DNA from 4 places in the Streptomyces sp. NBC_00400 genome. Region 2 is predicted to be linked to each of the others. Evidence: riboswitches for the same ligand, from Rfam matches in the RefSeq annotation. Region 2 holds a riboswitch; each other region holds the start of a gene.
The links. A riboswitch is a leader RNA that binds a small molecule or an ion and turns the genes downstream of it on or off. The one in region 2 is predicted to bind cobalamin.
Positions count from the first base shown of each region.

Region 1: linked by a shared signal. The riboswitch ahead of OHS81_RS25920 (HoxN/HupN/NixA family nickel/cobalt transporter) and the one ahead of metE (5-methyltetrahydropteroyltriglutamate--homocysteine S-methyltransferase) in region 2 are both predicted to bind cobalamin.
Region 3: linked by a shared signal. The riboswitch ahead of OHS81_RS28505 (cobalamin biosynthesis protein) and the one ahead of metE (5-methyltetrahydropteroyltriglutamate--homocysteine S-methyltransferase) in region 2 are both predicted to bind cobalamin.
Region 4: linked by a shared signal. The riboswitch ahead of OHS81_RS26100 (prenyltransferase/squalene oxidase repeat-containing protein) and the one ahead of metE (5-methyltetrahydropteroyltriglutamate--homocysteine S-methyltransferase) in region 2 are both predicted to bind cobalamin.

Region 1 covers NZ_CP107940.1:5,922,833-5,926,030, forward strand. The annotation lists gene OHS81_RS25915 (VOC family protein) at 1-75, shown strand, start outside; gene OHS81_RS25920 (HoxN/HupN/NixA family nickel/cobalt transporter) at 169-1,374, opposite strand; cobalamin riboswitch at 1,373-1,618, opposite strand; gene OHS81_RS25925 (alpha/beta fold hydrolase) at 1,732-2,580, opposite strand; gene OHS81_RS25930 (MarR family winged helix-turn-helix transcriptional regulator) at 2,577-3,191, opposite strand.
Region 2 covers NZ_CP107940.1:7,976,968-7,980,165, reverse strand. The annotation lists gene OHS81_RS34940 (malate synthase) at 1-113, shown strand, start outside; gene OHS81_RS34935 (3-hydroxybutyryl-CoA dehydrogenase) at 110-979, shown strand; cobalamin riboswitch at 1,150-1,377, shown strand; gene metE (5-methyltetrahydropteroyltriglutamate--homocysteine S-methyltransferase) at 1,543-3,198, shown strand, end outside.
Region 3 covers NZ_CP107940.1:6,521,110-6,524,307, forward strand. The annotation lists gene OHS81_RS28500 (cobyric acid synthase) at 1-252, opposite strand, end outside; gene OHS81_RS28505 (cobalamin biosynthesis protein) at 263-1,324, opposite strand; cobalamin riboswitch at 1,456-1,606, opposite strand; gene OHS81_RS28510 (effector-associated constant component EACC1) at 1,813-2,256, shown strand; gene OHS81_RS28515 (VWA domain-containing protein) at 2,262-3,198, shown strand, end outside.
Region 4 covers NZ_CP107940.1:5,962,129-5,965,326, reverse strand. The annotation lists gene OHS81_RS26105 (MBL fold metallo-hydrolase) at 80-1,168, shown strand; cobalamin riboswitch at 1,309-1,428, shown strand; gene OHS81_RS26100 (prenyltransferase/squalene oxidase repeat-containing protein) at 1,649-2,953, shown strand; gene OHS81_RS26095 (SCO2322 family protein) at 2,953-3,198, shown strand, end outside.

The sequences.
Region 1 (3,198 bases), 2.1 Mb from region 2:
CTCGATCTGGCGGAGGCGCTGCAGCGCTGGGGACCGGACCTGGCGACGGGGGCGGCGGCCGGTTCGGCCACCTGAAGGGGGGCGGTGCCCCGGCGCCACTACGGGTGCGCCGGGGACGTCTGCGGGGCGTGGGGCCCACGTGCCTCAGGCGTGTGGGGCCCCCGTGCCTCAGGCGTCCGGCGTGGCGGGCCCCGCCGAGCCCGTCTGCTCCGTCGGCCGGGTTCGCTCTGATGGTTCCGCCCGTTCCGCCCGCTGCGCCCAGCGCTTTTCGACGCCGGCCAGTCGCCAGTACGCCAGCGCCGCGGCCCACACCACCACGAACAGGCCGACGATGAGGAAGCCGACATTGTCGAGGTCGAGGCCGGAAATCCAGCCGGTCAGCGGGTCGTTGAGGGCAAGCTTCTCGTGCAGTACGGTCACCAGCTCGATCGTGCCGATGAAGAAGGCGACGGCGATCGACAGGCCGGTGATGGTGAGGTTGTAGTAGACCTTGCGCACCGGGTTGGAGAACGCCCACTGGTAGGCGAAGTTCATGAAGGTGCCGTCGAGGGTGTCGAACAGGCTCATGCCGGCGGCGAAGAGCAGCGGCAGGCACAGCACGGCGTACCAGGGCAGGCCGGCCGCGGCGCCGCTGCCCGCCATCACCATCAGCGTCACTTCGGTCGCGGTGTCGAAGCCGAGTCCGAAGAGGAAGCCGAGCGGGAACATCTGGCCGGGACGGGAGATCGAGCGGGTGAACCGTCCCAGAAAGCGGTTCATGAAGCCGCGCGCGTCGAGGCGCTGCTCCAGCTCGGCCTCGTCGTAGTGGCCGTTGCGCATACCGCGGAAGACCCGCCAGATCCCGGCCAGCGCGATCAGGTTGAGGGCGGCGATGAGGTAGAGAAAGCTCCCCGAGATCGTGGTACCGATCGTGCCGAGGATCTGGTGCGTACGGGACTCGTCGTTGAGCAGAGTGCCCGCGAGCTGGGCGCCGCCCGCCACCAGGGCCGCCATCGCGACGACCACGCTGGAGTGGCCCAGGGCGAACCAGAAGCCGACCGAGACCGGCCGCTTGCCGTCGGCCATCAGCTTGCGGGTGGTGTTGTCGATGGCGGCGATGTGGTCGGCGTCGAAGGCGTGCCGCATCCCGAGGGTGTAGGCGGTGACACCGAGCCCCACGCCGAAGACCTGGCTGCCCACGGCGTAGTGATAGGGCACCACGAGCAGGAAGAGCACGCCGAAGGCGATGACGTGCAGACCGGCTATGACGGCCATCAGGCCCGCGGTGCGGACGGTGTCCTGCCGGCGCCAGCGGAACGCCGCGGAGGCAGGGGTGGTACGGGTATCGGTGGACAGGGCCATCCGGCGGTCACTCTCCAGCACCTCGTGGATCACTTCGTGAGATGCCGTGGCCGGTCTCCTGGCTTAGGGGTACCTCCCTGCTCGTCAAGAGCTAGGGGGAGGGTGCACGCGCCCGCCCCGCCTTCCCGGCCGCGGGGCGCGGTCAGTGGCGCCGCAGGCGCGCCGTGCGCCTGCGGAAGGGGCGGAAACTCCCCGATCACAGTGGCGAGGGCCGCTCCGGTCTGGGACCCCAAGGTCCGTCACCGGATTCCCGAACACCACGGCCCGGTCACTCTAGCTGCCGCGGGGTGCTCGCTACCGCCCCGGTCGCACTTTGCGCCGGCGATCCCGGGGGCGTGGTCCGTGGCGGTGCCGTAAACCTCAGCAGTCCTCGGTAGTCCCCAGCAGCCCTCAGTAGTCCAGGGACGAGAGGAAGGCGTGGAGTTCGCGGTCGAAGAGTGCGGTGTTCTCCAGATTGACCATATGCGCCGCGCCCGGTATCCGGACTCTTCGGGCGCCGGGAACGGTCAGCGTGATCGCATGGGCGTTGGCGGAGATGTCCCTGCTGTCGAGGTCGCCGTCGAACACGACGGTGGGCACCCGTATCTCGCCCAGGCGGTCGGCGGCGCCGGCCTCAAAGGGCATACCGGCACCCGCGCCCTCGGCATGTACCTCCACATTGGCCTCGGCCGAGGCGCGCATCCGCTCACGGAATCCCGGGTGCACCGCGAAGGGGTCGCGGTGCGGACCGTCCACCCACATCCGCAGGAAGTGCTCGACATAGCGTTCCGCGCCGTCCGGTGCGCCGATCGCCGCCACCTGCGCCTTGATGTGTTCCAGGAGGAAGGGGTCGGTGAAGGCGCGGCCGCTGATGCCGGGGGAGGCGAGCGCGAGGGCCGTCACCCGCTCCGGGCGGGCTATGGCGGTGTCGAGCGCGACCCGCGCGCCATGGGAGAGGCCGACGAGGACGGCGCCGGGAACATCGAGGGCGTCGAGCAGGGAGCACAGGTCGTCGTGGTTCGCATAGTCCCCGGTGACGGTGGAGGACAGGCCATGGCCGCGGAAGTCGTAACGGATCGCGCGCAGGCCGGAGTTCACCAGCCAGGCGAACTGCTCGTCCCACATGTGCTGGTCGAGCATGCCGCCGTGGAGCAGCACCACCGCGGGGCCCGAGCCGGCCGTCTCGTAGAACAGCTCACCGTCGTCGACCGGCACGAGCCCGTTGTCGATCTCGGACCAGTCGGTGATTCCTCGGGTCATCTTGCGGGCCGTCCTTTGTGTGCCGGATGCGATGAGGTGGGCGTGATGGTGCCATTGTCGCCGCTCTTGCCGCTGCTGCCGCAACTGCCGGTTTCCTCCGGTGTCATGCGTGAGCCGTCCGCCAGCTGCCGGAACTCCTCGCCGAGCCGGTCCAGAACGTGCAGCGCCGTACGGACGTCCTCGGCGGACAGGTCGGCCAGCCGCTGCCTCAGCTCCGCCGCCTCGGATTCCCGGACGCCGCGTATCGCCTCCGTGCCTTCGTCGGTGAGCCGGATCAGGGACGAGCGGCGGTGCGCGGGATTCGGGGCGGTCACGACCAGGCCCAGCTCCATGGCGTGGTTCACCCAGCGCTGCACCGGCTGCCGGTCGAGCCCCATCCCGCGCGCCAACTGCGGCACGGTGCGCGGGCCTTCGGCGCGCAGCGCGTCCAGCAGCGCGTGTTCGCCGGCGGTCATGCCCGTGCCCGTCAGCTCGTGTTCCACCGCGCGGACGACCGTGCGATGCAGCGGCCACAGGCGTCGGAGGACGCCGTACAGCAGGTCTTCGGTGGGCGACGGCTCTCCGCCGTCGGTGTCTTTCGCGTCTCCGGCATGCTGCTCACTGACACTCATGATGTCA
Region 2 (3,198 bases):
AGGAGGTCAGCTCTCTCTTCGAACGAACAGCCATGGCACGGGAGTTGCCGCCCTTCTTCACTCCCGATGCCTACTCCCGGCACCTCGTCCGACGCGCGGAGGCACGCTCATGAGGCAGAGCATCCGACGGGTCGGTGTGGTGGGAGGCGGCCAGATGGGGGCGGGCATCGCCGAGGTATGCGCCCGCGCCGGACTCGACACCGTGGTCTGCGAGGCGGACGCGGTAGCCGCCCGTGCCGCCGGGGAGCGGGTGGCCGTCTCCCTCGAACGCGCCGTGCAGCGCGGCAAGCTGGACCGCATCTCGGCGGAGGACGCCCTGACCCGGATGGTCTTCACGGGCCGTCTCGACGACCTCGCCGACCGGCAGCTCGTCATCGAGGCCGTCGTCGAGAACGCCGAGGCCAAGACCGAGGTCTTCAGCGCACTCGACAAGGTCGTCGAGGCCGAGGAGGCGATCCTGGCGACCAACACCTCGGCGATCCCCGTCATGCGGCTCGGCATGGCGACCCGTCGCGCGGACCGGGTCCTGGGGCTGCACTTCTTCAACCCGGTGCCGGTGCTGCCGCTCGTCGAGGTCGTCCCCTCCCTGCACACCGCGCCGGCGGCGGTCACCGCAGCCGAGGACTTCGTCACCGGCACCCTGGCCAAGACGGTCGTACGGTCCCAGGACCGGGCCGGCTTCGTCGTCAACGCCCTGCTCGTGCCGTATCTGCTCTCGGCGGTCCGGATGGCCGAGTCCGGCTTCGCCACCGCCGCTGACGTGGACGCGGGCATGGAGCTGGGCTGCGCCCACCCGATGGGCCCGCTCAAGCTCGCCGACCTGATCGGCCTGGACACCGTGGCCGCCATCGCCCGGTCCCTCTACGACGAGTTCAAGGAACCCCTCTACGCACCGCCACCGCTGCTCCAGCGCATGGTGGAGGCGGGGCTGCTCGGCCGCAAGACCGGCCGCGGGTTCCACACCTACGACCAGGGCTGAGGGGCCCTGGATCGCCGCCGGGCTGAAGGGCCCGGCGGGCGTGCGGTACGGGGCGCGGAACGGAGCAACGGGGCCGTTCCGCGCCCTGTCGCGTGTGAACCCCGTCGCGCCGGTGTCTCATCTCACAGTCCGACATGCGAACAGAGGTGTCCGATACGGGCATCACGCCCTACGCTGGCCGGGCAATTGGTTCGCCCCGTCCGCCAGACGGGCCGCGTCGTAAGAGGGAACCCGGTGGAAATCCGGGACTGCCCCGCAGCGGTGAGTGGGAACGACCGCCGTCATACGCACTGGATCCGGGCCGCGGATCCGGGAAGCGACGGCCAGTAGGTGCCCGCCGGAAGACTCCGGCAGGCGCGCCCGCGAGTCCGAAGACCTGCCCGTTGCCCGTGCACACCCCATGTGTGGACGGCTATCCCGGTGACCTCGAGGGCGGGTCGGCGTACACACCAGGCGGACACGTGCGTCGCGAGCGCACCGTGGTTCCGCCCGGTTCGTCATCCCTTCGCGTGCCTCGTTCCGTCTCCGGGACTTCATGACACGTATTCGCGAAGGAGAGTTCCGTGACAGCAAAGCCCGCAGCCGCGGCAGCACGGGCCACCGTGTACGGCTACCCCCGCCAGGGACAGCACCGGGAACTGAAGAAGGCCATCGAGGGCTACTGGAAGGGCCGCGTCACCGCGGACACCTTGCTGGAGACCGCCAAGGACCTGCGCCGTTCGCACTGGCAGCACCTGGCCGACGCCGGCATCCACGAGGTGCCCACCGGTGACTTCTCGTACTACGACCATGTGCTGGACACCAGCGTCATGGTCGGTGCTGTCCCGGACCGCCACCGCGACGCCGTCGCAGCCGACGCCCTCGACGGCTACTTCGCGATGGCCCGCGGCACCCAGGACGTCGCACCGCTGGAAATGACCAAGTGGTTCGACACCAACTACCACTACCTCGTCCCCGAGCTGGGCCCGGACACCGTCTTCACCACCGACTCGGCCAAGCAGGTCGCCGAGCTCACCGAAGCCCTCACCCTCGGTCTCACCGCCCGGCCGGTGCTCGTCGGGCCGGTCACCTACCTCCTGCTGTCGAAGCCCGCTCCCGGTGTGGCCGCCGACTTCGAGCCGCTGACCCTCCTGGACCGGCTGCTGCCCGTCTACGCCGAAGTCCTCGCGGACCTGCGCGCCGCCGGCGCCGAGTGGGTGCAGCTCGACGAGCCCGCCCTCGTCCAGGACCGCACCCCGGCCGAGCTGAGCGCCGCCGCGCGCGCCTACCGCGAGCTGGGCACCCTCGACGACCGCCCGAAGCTCCTGGTCGCGTCGTACTTCGACCGGCTCGGCGACGCCCTGCCCGTCCTGGCCAAGGCTCCGGTGGACGGTCTGGCGCTCGACTTCACCGACGCGGCCGCGGCCAACCTCGACGCGCTGGCGGCCGTCGGCGGACTGCCGGGCAAGCGCCTGGTCGCGGGTGTGGTCAACGGCCGCAACATCTGGATCAACGACCTGGAAAAGTCGCTGACCACCCTCGGCACCCTGCTCGGCCTCGCCGACCGGGTCGACGTGGCCGCCTCCTGCTCGCTCCTGCACGTGCCGCTGGACGCGGCCGTCGAGCGCGACATCGACCCGCAGATCGTCCGCTGGCTGGCCTTCGCCAAGCAGAAGACCGCGGAGCTGGTGACACTCGCACGGGGCCTGTCCCAGGGCACCGAAACCATCGCCGCCGAACTCGCCGCGAACCGTGCCGACCTGGCCTCCCGGGCGAATTCCGCGATCACCCACGACCCGGCGGTGCGCGCGCGTGCCGCCGCCATTACCGACACCGACGGCCGCCGCCGCGCGCCGTACGCCGAGCGGGCGACGGCCCAGCGCGCCCACCTCGGGCTGCCGCTGCTGCCGACCACCACCATCGGCTCGTTCCCGCAGACCGCCGAACTGCGCACCGCCCGTGCCGACCTGCGGGCGGGACGCCTCGACGCCGCGGGCTACGAGGAGCGCATCAAGGCCGAGATCCGCGACGTCCTCGCCTTCCAGGAGAAGGCCGGCATCGACGTCCTCGTGCACGGTGAGCCCGAGCGCAACGACATGGTCCAGTACTTCGCCGAACAGCTCACCGGCTACCTCGCCACCCAGCACGGCTGGGTCCAGTCCTACGGCACCCGTTACGTCCGCCCGCCGGTCCTGGCCGGGGACATCTCCCGGCCCGAGCCGATGACGGTCCCCTGGACG
Region 3 (3,198 bases), 1.5 Mb from region 2:
CAGCGCGGTCGGCTCCACCCGCGCCGCGGCGGCCTGCATCGCCTGGGCCCGTCCGATCTCCGCGCCCTCGCGGGTGACGAACGAATTCAGGGACATGTTCTGCGCCTTGAACGGCGCCACCCGCACCCCCTGCCGGGCCAGCCAGCGGCAGATGCCCGCCGTCACCACGCTCTTGCCGGCGTCGGACGTCGTACCGGCCACCAACAGGCCACCGCCGACGGCCCCGCCCGATCCCTTGAACCGCCCGTTCACCGGGTCCTCCTCATGCGCCGGGCCCCCGGCTGTCGTGAGCCGTACGCGCCAGTGCACGCACGGTCCTGCGCGATACCGCACCCGCGGCCGGGCGGGCGGCAGCCACCGGGGCCCGCCGCAGCGCCCCGGCCGCCAGCCGCGCCGCCACCGTCGTCGCCAGCGCAAGGACGCTCACCCGGCGCGAGAGCCGCACGGCCCGTTCGATGTCGGGCACCGCGACCGGCGGCGCCCCGTCGTTGAGCACCGGCCGGTGCTCCACCCGCCCGCCATAGGCCAGCGTGCCACCCAGCCGTACGCCCAGCGCGCCCGCGAACGACGCCTCCACCGGGCCCGCGTTGGGGCTCGGATGGGCGCCGCCGTCCGCCCGCCAGGCCCGCAGCGCACCGCGCCGGTCGGGGCCCGCGAGCACGGTGAGGGCGGCGGTCAGCCGGGAGCCGGGCCAGCCGGCGAGGTCGTCGAGCCGGGCCGAGGCCCAGCCGAAGCGGCGGTGGCGCGGCGACTTGTGCCCCACCATCGCGTCCAGGGTGTTCACCGCCCGGAACGCCACCAGGCCGGGCACCCCGCCCAGCGCGCCCCACACCAGGGCGCCGACCACGGCGTCCGAGGTGTTCTCGGCGACCGACTCCACCACCGCGCGGGCCATCTGGGCCCCGTCCAGGGCCTGGGGATCGCGGCCGCACAGATGCGGCAGCCGCTCCCGCGCCACGTCCAGGTCACCCGCCGTCAGCGCACCGCCGACGGCCCGGGCCTCCCGGCCGAGCGAGGTGCCGCCCAGCACCGCCCAGACCGTGGCCGCGGTCAGCGCGATCCGGGCGCCGTCGCGCAGGGGAGCCGGGGCAACGGCCCGTACGGCGCGCTCCAGCAGCGCGGCCCCGGCGGCGGCACCGCCCGCACACAGCACGGCGTGCGCCGCTCCGTATCCGCGGTGATCGCGCCACAGCCGGCGTTCGACGGCGCTCGCGGCCCGGCCGAAGGCGGCCACCGGATGGCCGCGCCGCGGGTCCGCCGCGATCAGGTCGCCGAGAAAGCCGAGGGCCGCGCCGCACGCATATCCCGCGTGTTCGCCGCGCACCGGTCAGACCGCCGCTGCGGCGTGTCCAACGGGCCCTGTGGCGGCGGGCAGTGGAGATCTCGAAGGGCGGCCGGGCATGGCGGTGTGTCCTCACTCAGGGTCCGCGCCCTGGCTCGACGTGACGGCGACAAGAGTCTCCTGGCTCCCGGATCGGCGAGTCCTCCGGCCTTCCAGTCCCTGCGTACGTCATCCGACGTACGCGAGGCGGACCGTGGCCTTCGCTGGAGGAACGCTCCCCGGTGACAGTGGCGGGACCGCGCCGGATTCGCACCGGACTTCCTCAGCTGTCGCCGAATGGCTCCGGCAGTCCACCACGCCCCGCGATGCCCGTCAACTCGCCCTTGACCTGCAACGCTGCCCTGTGGCACGCGCTGTGGTGCACGCCACAGCGTGGCAGGAAGGTCACAGACGGTTGCCCATGCCCCTGATTTCACGTCACTATCTGGTGGTGCACGGTGGCGACGGGGCCGCCGGAAGGGGGCCGGGGGATGCCGCAGAGTGCTGACCGCCACGAGATCCGCCTCAGGATCACGGGCACGAACAATCCGGACCAGGACATCGAAGACCTCAGGGCCTGGCTGGAGCGCGAGCCGTGGCTGGACCGGCACGGCCACGACTGGCAGCTCCGGCCGCGGCCGGCAAACGAGAGCGACGACGGCCCCGGTGACATGGCCGCCGGCCTCGACGACCTGATCCTGGTCATCATCGGCGCCGTCACCGGCGAGATCACCAAAAGTCTCACCATCGCCCTGCAGGAGTGGCTGCGACGGCGCAGGGAGGAACGCGACACCGGCGAGCGGCCCGCCGTCGCGGTCGGGGCCGGTGACGGGGACCTGCGCGCGCTCGGCGACCCGGGCCCGGCCACCGCGGCCCCCGAACACCCCGATCCCGGCAGCCCGGCGGACGGGAGCGGCAGCACCGCCGGGGACTGAGCCGGATGTCCGAATACGACGCACGGGGCAAGGTCAACCGGGCGCTGCTGATCAGCGTCGACGACTACCGCACGCTGCGCCCGCTGCCCGCGGTGAAGGACAACGTCCGGAAGCTGGAGCAGGCCCTGCTCGCCCCCGGCACCGATCTGTTCACCAAGGGCGAGGTCGTCACCTGCCGGCCCCAGGAGCCCTGGGAGGTGGAACAGGCGCTGGACACCGTCGTCCAGGAGGCGCGCGGGCTGCTGCTGGTGTACTTCTCCGGCCACGGCCGGGTGGGCAGCGACGGCGGCAATCTGCACCTCATGGTCGGCGCCTCGGAACGCCGGCACAAGACCGTCTCCTGGCAGGACACGGTGCTGTCCTATCTGGACAACGCCCGGGCCGACCGCATCGTGATCGTCCTGGAGTGCTGTTACGCCGGCAACGCGAGCGAGGCCTTCCACTCCTGCCGCAACCCCACCTCGCTGCTGATGGCCGCGCAGCCCAACCGCCGGATCTTCAGCGGCGAGGAACCCACCGGGGGCAGCGTCTTCAACCGTGCCCTGGTCCAGATCCTGGAACGGGGCATCCCCGGCAAACGGTTCGTCACCTTCGAGGACCTGGTCCGGGCACTGCGGGAACAACTGGCCGGTGAACGCACCCCGATGGGCGACGTCTGGGAGCCGCGCTCGGCGAAGCAGAACACCGTCGACGACGTCATCCTGTCCTTCGCCACCCCCGAGGCCCGCCCGCCGACCCCGCTGCGGATCCGCTTACGCCGCCGCCTGAAGTCGTCCTTCCGGCGCTGGACCGGACTCCTGCTGATCCTGGCGATCATCCTCGTACCGGCCGTCACCGGCGTCGTCCTGCTCCGGCTCCCGAACGACGGGGCGCCCTGTCCGCCCGCCCTCGAACTGCGGCTGCTCACCGCCCCCGAGGCCGAACCCGCGCTGCGCCAGGCCG
Region 4 (3,198 bases), 2.0 Mb from region 2:
CAGACCAGTCACGTTGAAACCAGTTCTAGTTATAGTGAGGCCGGGTACCGGGTGTACGGCACACCGAGAGGGGACCGGGATGACGCCGCAGGCGACCGACCACAAGGGCGGGGTGTGGAGCATCGCCGTCCCCATCCCGGACAACCCGCTCGGACACACCCTCGTCCATCTCCTGGAGACCGACCGCGGACCGGTGCTCATCGACACCGGCTGGGACGACCCGGACTCCTGGACGACACTCGTCACCGGCATCAGCGCCTGCGGCTTCGCGCCCGCCGACCTCCACGGCGTCCTGATCACCCACCATCACCCCGACCACCACGGCCTCTCGGCCAAGGTGCGGGAGGCCTCCGGCGCGTGGATCGCCATGCATGCCGCGGACACCGCCGTGGTCCGCCGCACCCGCGAGGCCGAACCGGGCCGGTGGCTCGACCACCTGACCGCCAGGCTCGTGGCGGCGGGCGCGCCCGACGAGCATCTGGCACCGCTGCGGGAGGCCCGCGCGCATGGCCGCGGCCGGAAGTTCCCCGGGCAGGGGGCCGCACTGCCCGACCGTGACATCGGCCCCGGTGAACTGCTCGACCTGCCGGGGCGCCGGGTGCGCGCCATCTGGACACCGGGGCACACCCCGGGGCATGTGTGCCTCCACCTGGAGGAGGAGCACCCCTCGGGGCGGGTCGGCGGCTTCGGCCGGCTCTTCTCCGGGGACCACCTCCTCCCCGGCATCACCCCGCACATCGGCCTGTACGAGGATCCGAAGGGCGCGGAGGACCCGGAGGGCGCGGAGGACCCGGAGGACCCGGAGGGGGTCACCGTTCCCGACCCCCTGGGTGACTATCTCGGCTCCCTCGAACGCGTCGGCAGGCTCGCCCCCGCCGAGGTGCTGCCCGCCCACCAGCACGCTTTCACCGACGCCGGCGGACGGGTACGCGAGCTCATCGCGCACCACGAGGAACGGCTCCGCCGGCTGCGGGAACTGCTCCGCGAACCCCGTACCCCCTGGCAGCTCGCCATGGCCATGGAGTGGAACCGCCCCTGGGAGCAGATCCCTTACGCCTCCCGCAATATCGCCGTCTCGGAGGCCGAGGCCCATCTGCGCCGTCTGGTGAAACAGGGGCAGGCGGAGCGGGTGCCGGGGTCCGATCCGGTGCGGTACCAGGCGGTGTGAGGGAGACGGACTCAGGGGCAAAGGAAGGGGCGGGCTCGGGGCAAAGGCAGGGGCGGACTGAGGGCGGAGACAGGGGCCGGCTCAGGGGCGCTCCCGGCGCTCCCCGGCGCGGGGCCGGTTCGTACGGGCGAGCGAATGGCCCGGCGGACGCCGGTTAAGGTGTGCGGGACAACTTCATCCGTACCCGATCGGGGGAAGCCGGTGGAAATCCGGCGCTGACCCGCAACCGTGAGGACGCCCGCCCGCACCGTGCCCCCGGCCCGGCGTGGCGGGCCGTACGAGCCGGAGCACCCGACAGGGCACGACCAAGGCTCCCGCCACCGAACCGCCGCCCCTGCGGACGGCCGGTGCGCGGCACCGTCGAGGTATACGGAGCTGAGCCCGGTGCCACCGCGGCCGATGTACGTATCGGCACGCGAGTGGCCGGCCGAGCGTGGCTGCGTAGCATCGCCGCGACCCGACCCGAGAGGCACCGACCCGATGGCCCCCATGGCTTCCATGGCTCACCCGGCCCCTTTGACGCACTCCGTCGCCTTCCTGGCGCGCCGCGCCGCCACGGCGCTGGCGGCCGTGGCGGTGCTGGGCGCGGCCGCTGCCCCCGCCGCGTACGCCGACTCCGCTTCCGCCTCTCCCAAGAAGCTGCCCGCCGGGCTGTACGGCACCAAGGACCCGCAGTACGACGGGGTCTGGCGGCAGTCCCTCGCACTGCTGGCCCAGGACACCGTGGGCATCCGCCCCGCGGCGTCCGCCGTGCAGTGGCTGGCCGGACAGCAGTGCGCCGACGGCTCGTTCACCGCCTTCCGGGCCGAGCCGGGCACGCCCTGCGACGCCAAGACCGGGCGGGACACCAACCAGACGGCCGCCGCGGTGCAGGCGCTGGCCGCGCTCGGCGGGCACGGGGACACCGTGAAGAAGGCCGTGAGCTGGCTGAAATCGGTGCAGAACGACGACGGCGGCTGGAGCTCGATGGCCGGCTCGGCCAGCGATGCCAACTCCACTTCCGTGGTCATCGGCGCGCTCGCCGCGGCGGGTGAGAAGCCGGGGTCCGTGACCTCGAAGAAGGGCGGCAAGACCCCCTTCGACGCGCTGCTCACCTTCCGGCTGGGCTGCGAGGCGAAGGAGGATGCGCGCGGTGCGTTCACCTTCCAGCTCAAGGGGGCGGCCCCGAACGCGGACGCCACCGCGGCCGCCGCGACCGGAGCGCTCGGCAAGGGCTTTGTCGTCGAGCCGGCCGGCAAGGGCGCGGACACCCCCGTCAAGCCGCTGAGCTGCAAGGACGGCGACGACAAGAAGGCGGGCGGCAGCGATCCGGCACAGGCGGCCCAGGGCGGCTCCGGCTACCTCGTCGCCCAGCTCGACAAGAACGGGCAGCATCTGCTTTCCGCGATGCCGGGCGCAAAGGAGCAGCCGGATGTCGGCAACACCGCCGACGCCGTGGTGGCACTGGCGGCCGGCGCGCACACCACCGCCGCCGCGAAGCCGCTGAAGTGGCTGGAGAAGAACGCGGCGGGCTGGGCCAAGCAGAACGGCCCCGCCGCGTACGCCCAGTTGGTGCTGGCCGCCCATGCCACCGGCACGGACCCCCGCTCCTTCGGCGGCACCGATCTGGTGGCCGCGCTCAACGCCACCGGCCCCGAGCCGGCCGCCGCGGCGACGAAGGACGGCAAGGACGCCGACGGCTCCAAGGGCGGCGGCTTCGGCCTGGTGTGGATCATCGGCATCGGCCTCGCCATCGGTGCCGGCATCGGCTTCCTGCTGAGCAGCCGTAAGAAGACCCAGCTCTGATGCGGCAGTCCCGTCCGGTGCGGCGTACCGGGATCGCCGGAGCGGTGCTGCTGGCCGGTGCGGTCACCGGCCTGGCCGCCGGGCCCGCCCAGGCGCAGGAGTACCGCTACTGGTCCTTCTGGCACGGCAAGGGCAGCTCCTGGGCGTATGCCACCGAAGGGCCGGCCACGCTGCGGCCGGCCGACGGCGCGGTGGCGGGCTTCCGCTTCGCCGTCAGCGCCGATTCGGCCGCGGCCGGAAAGCCC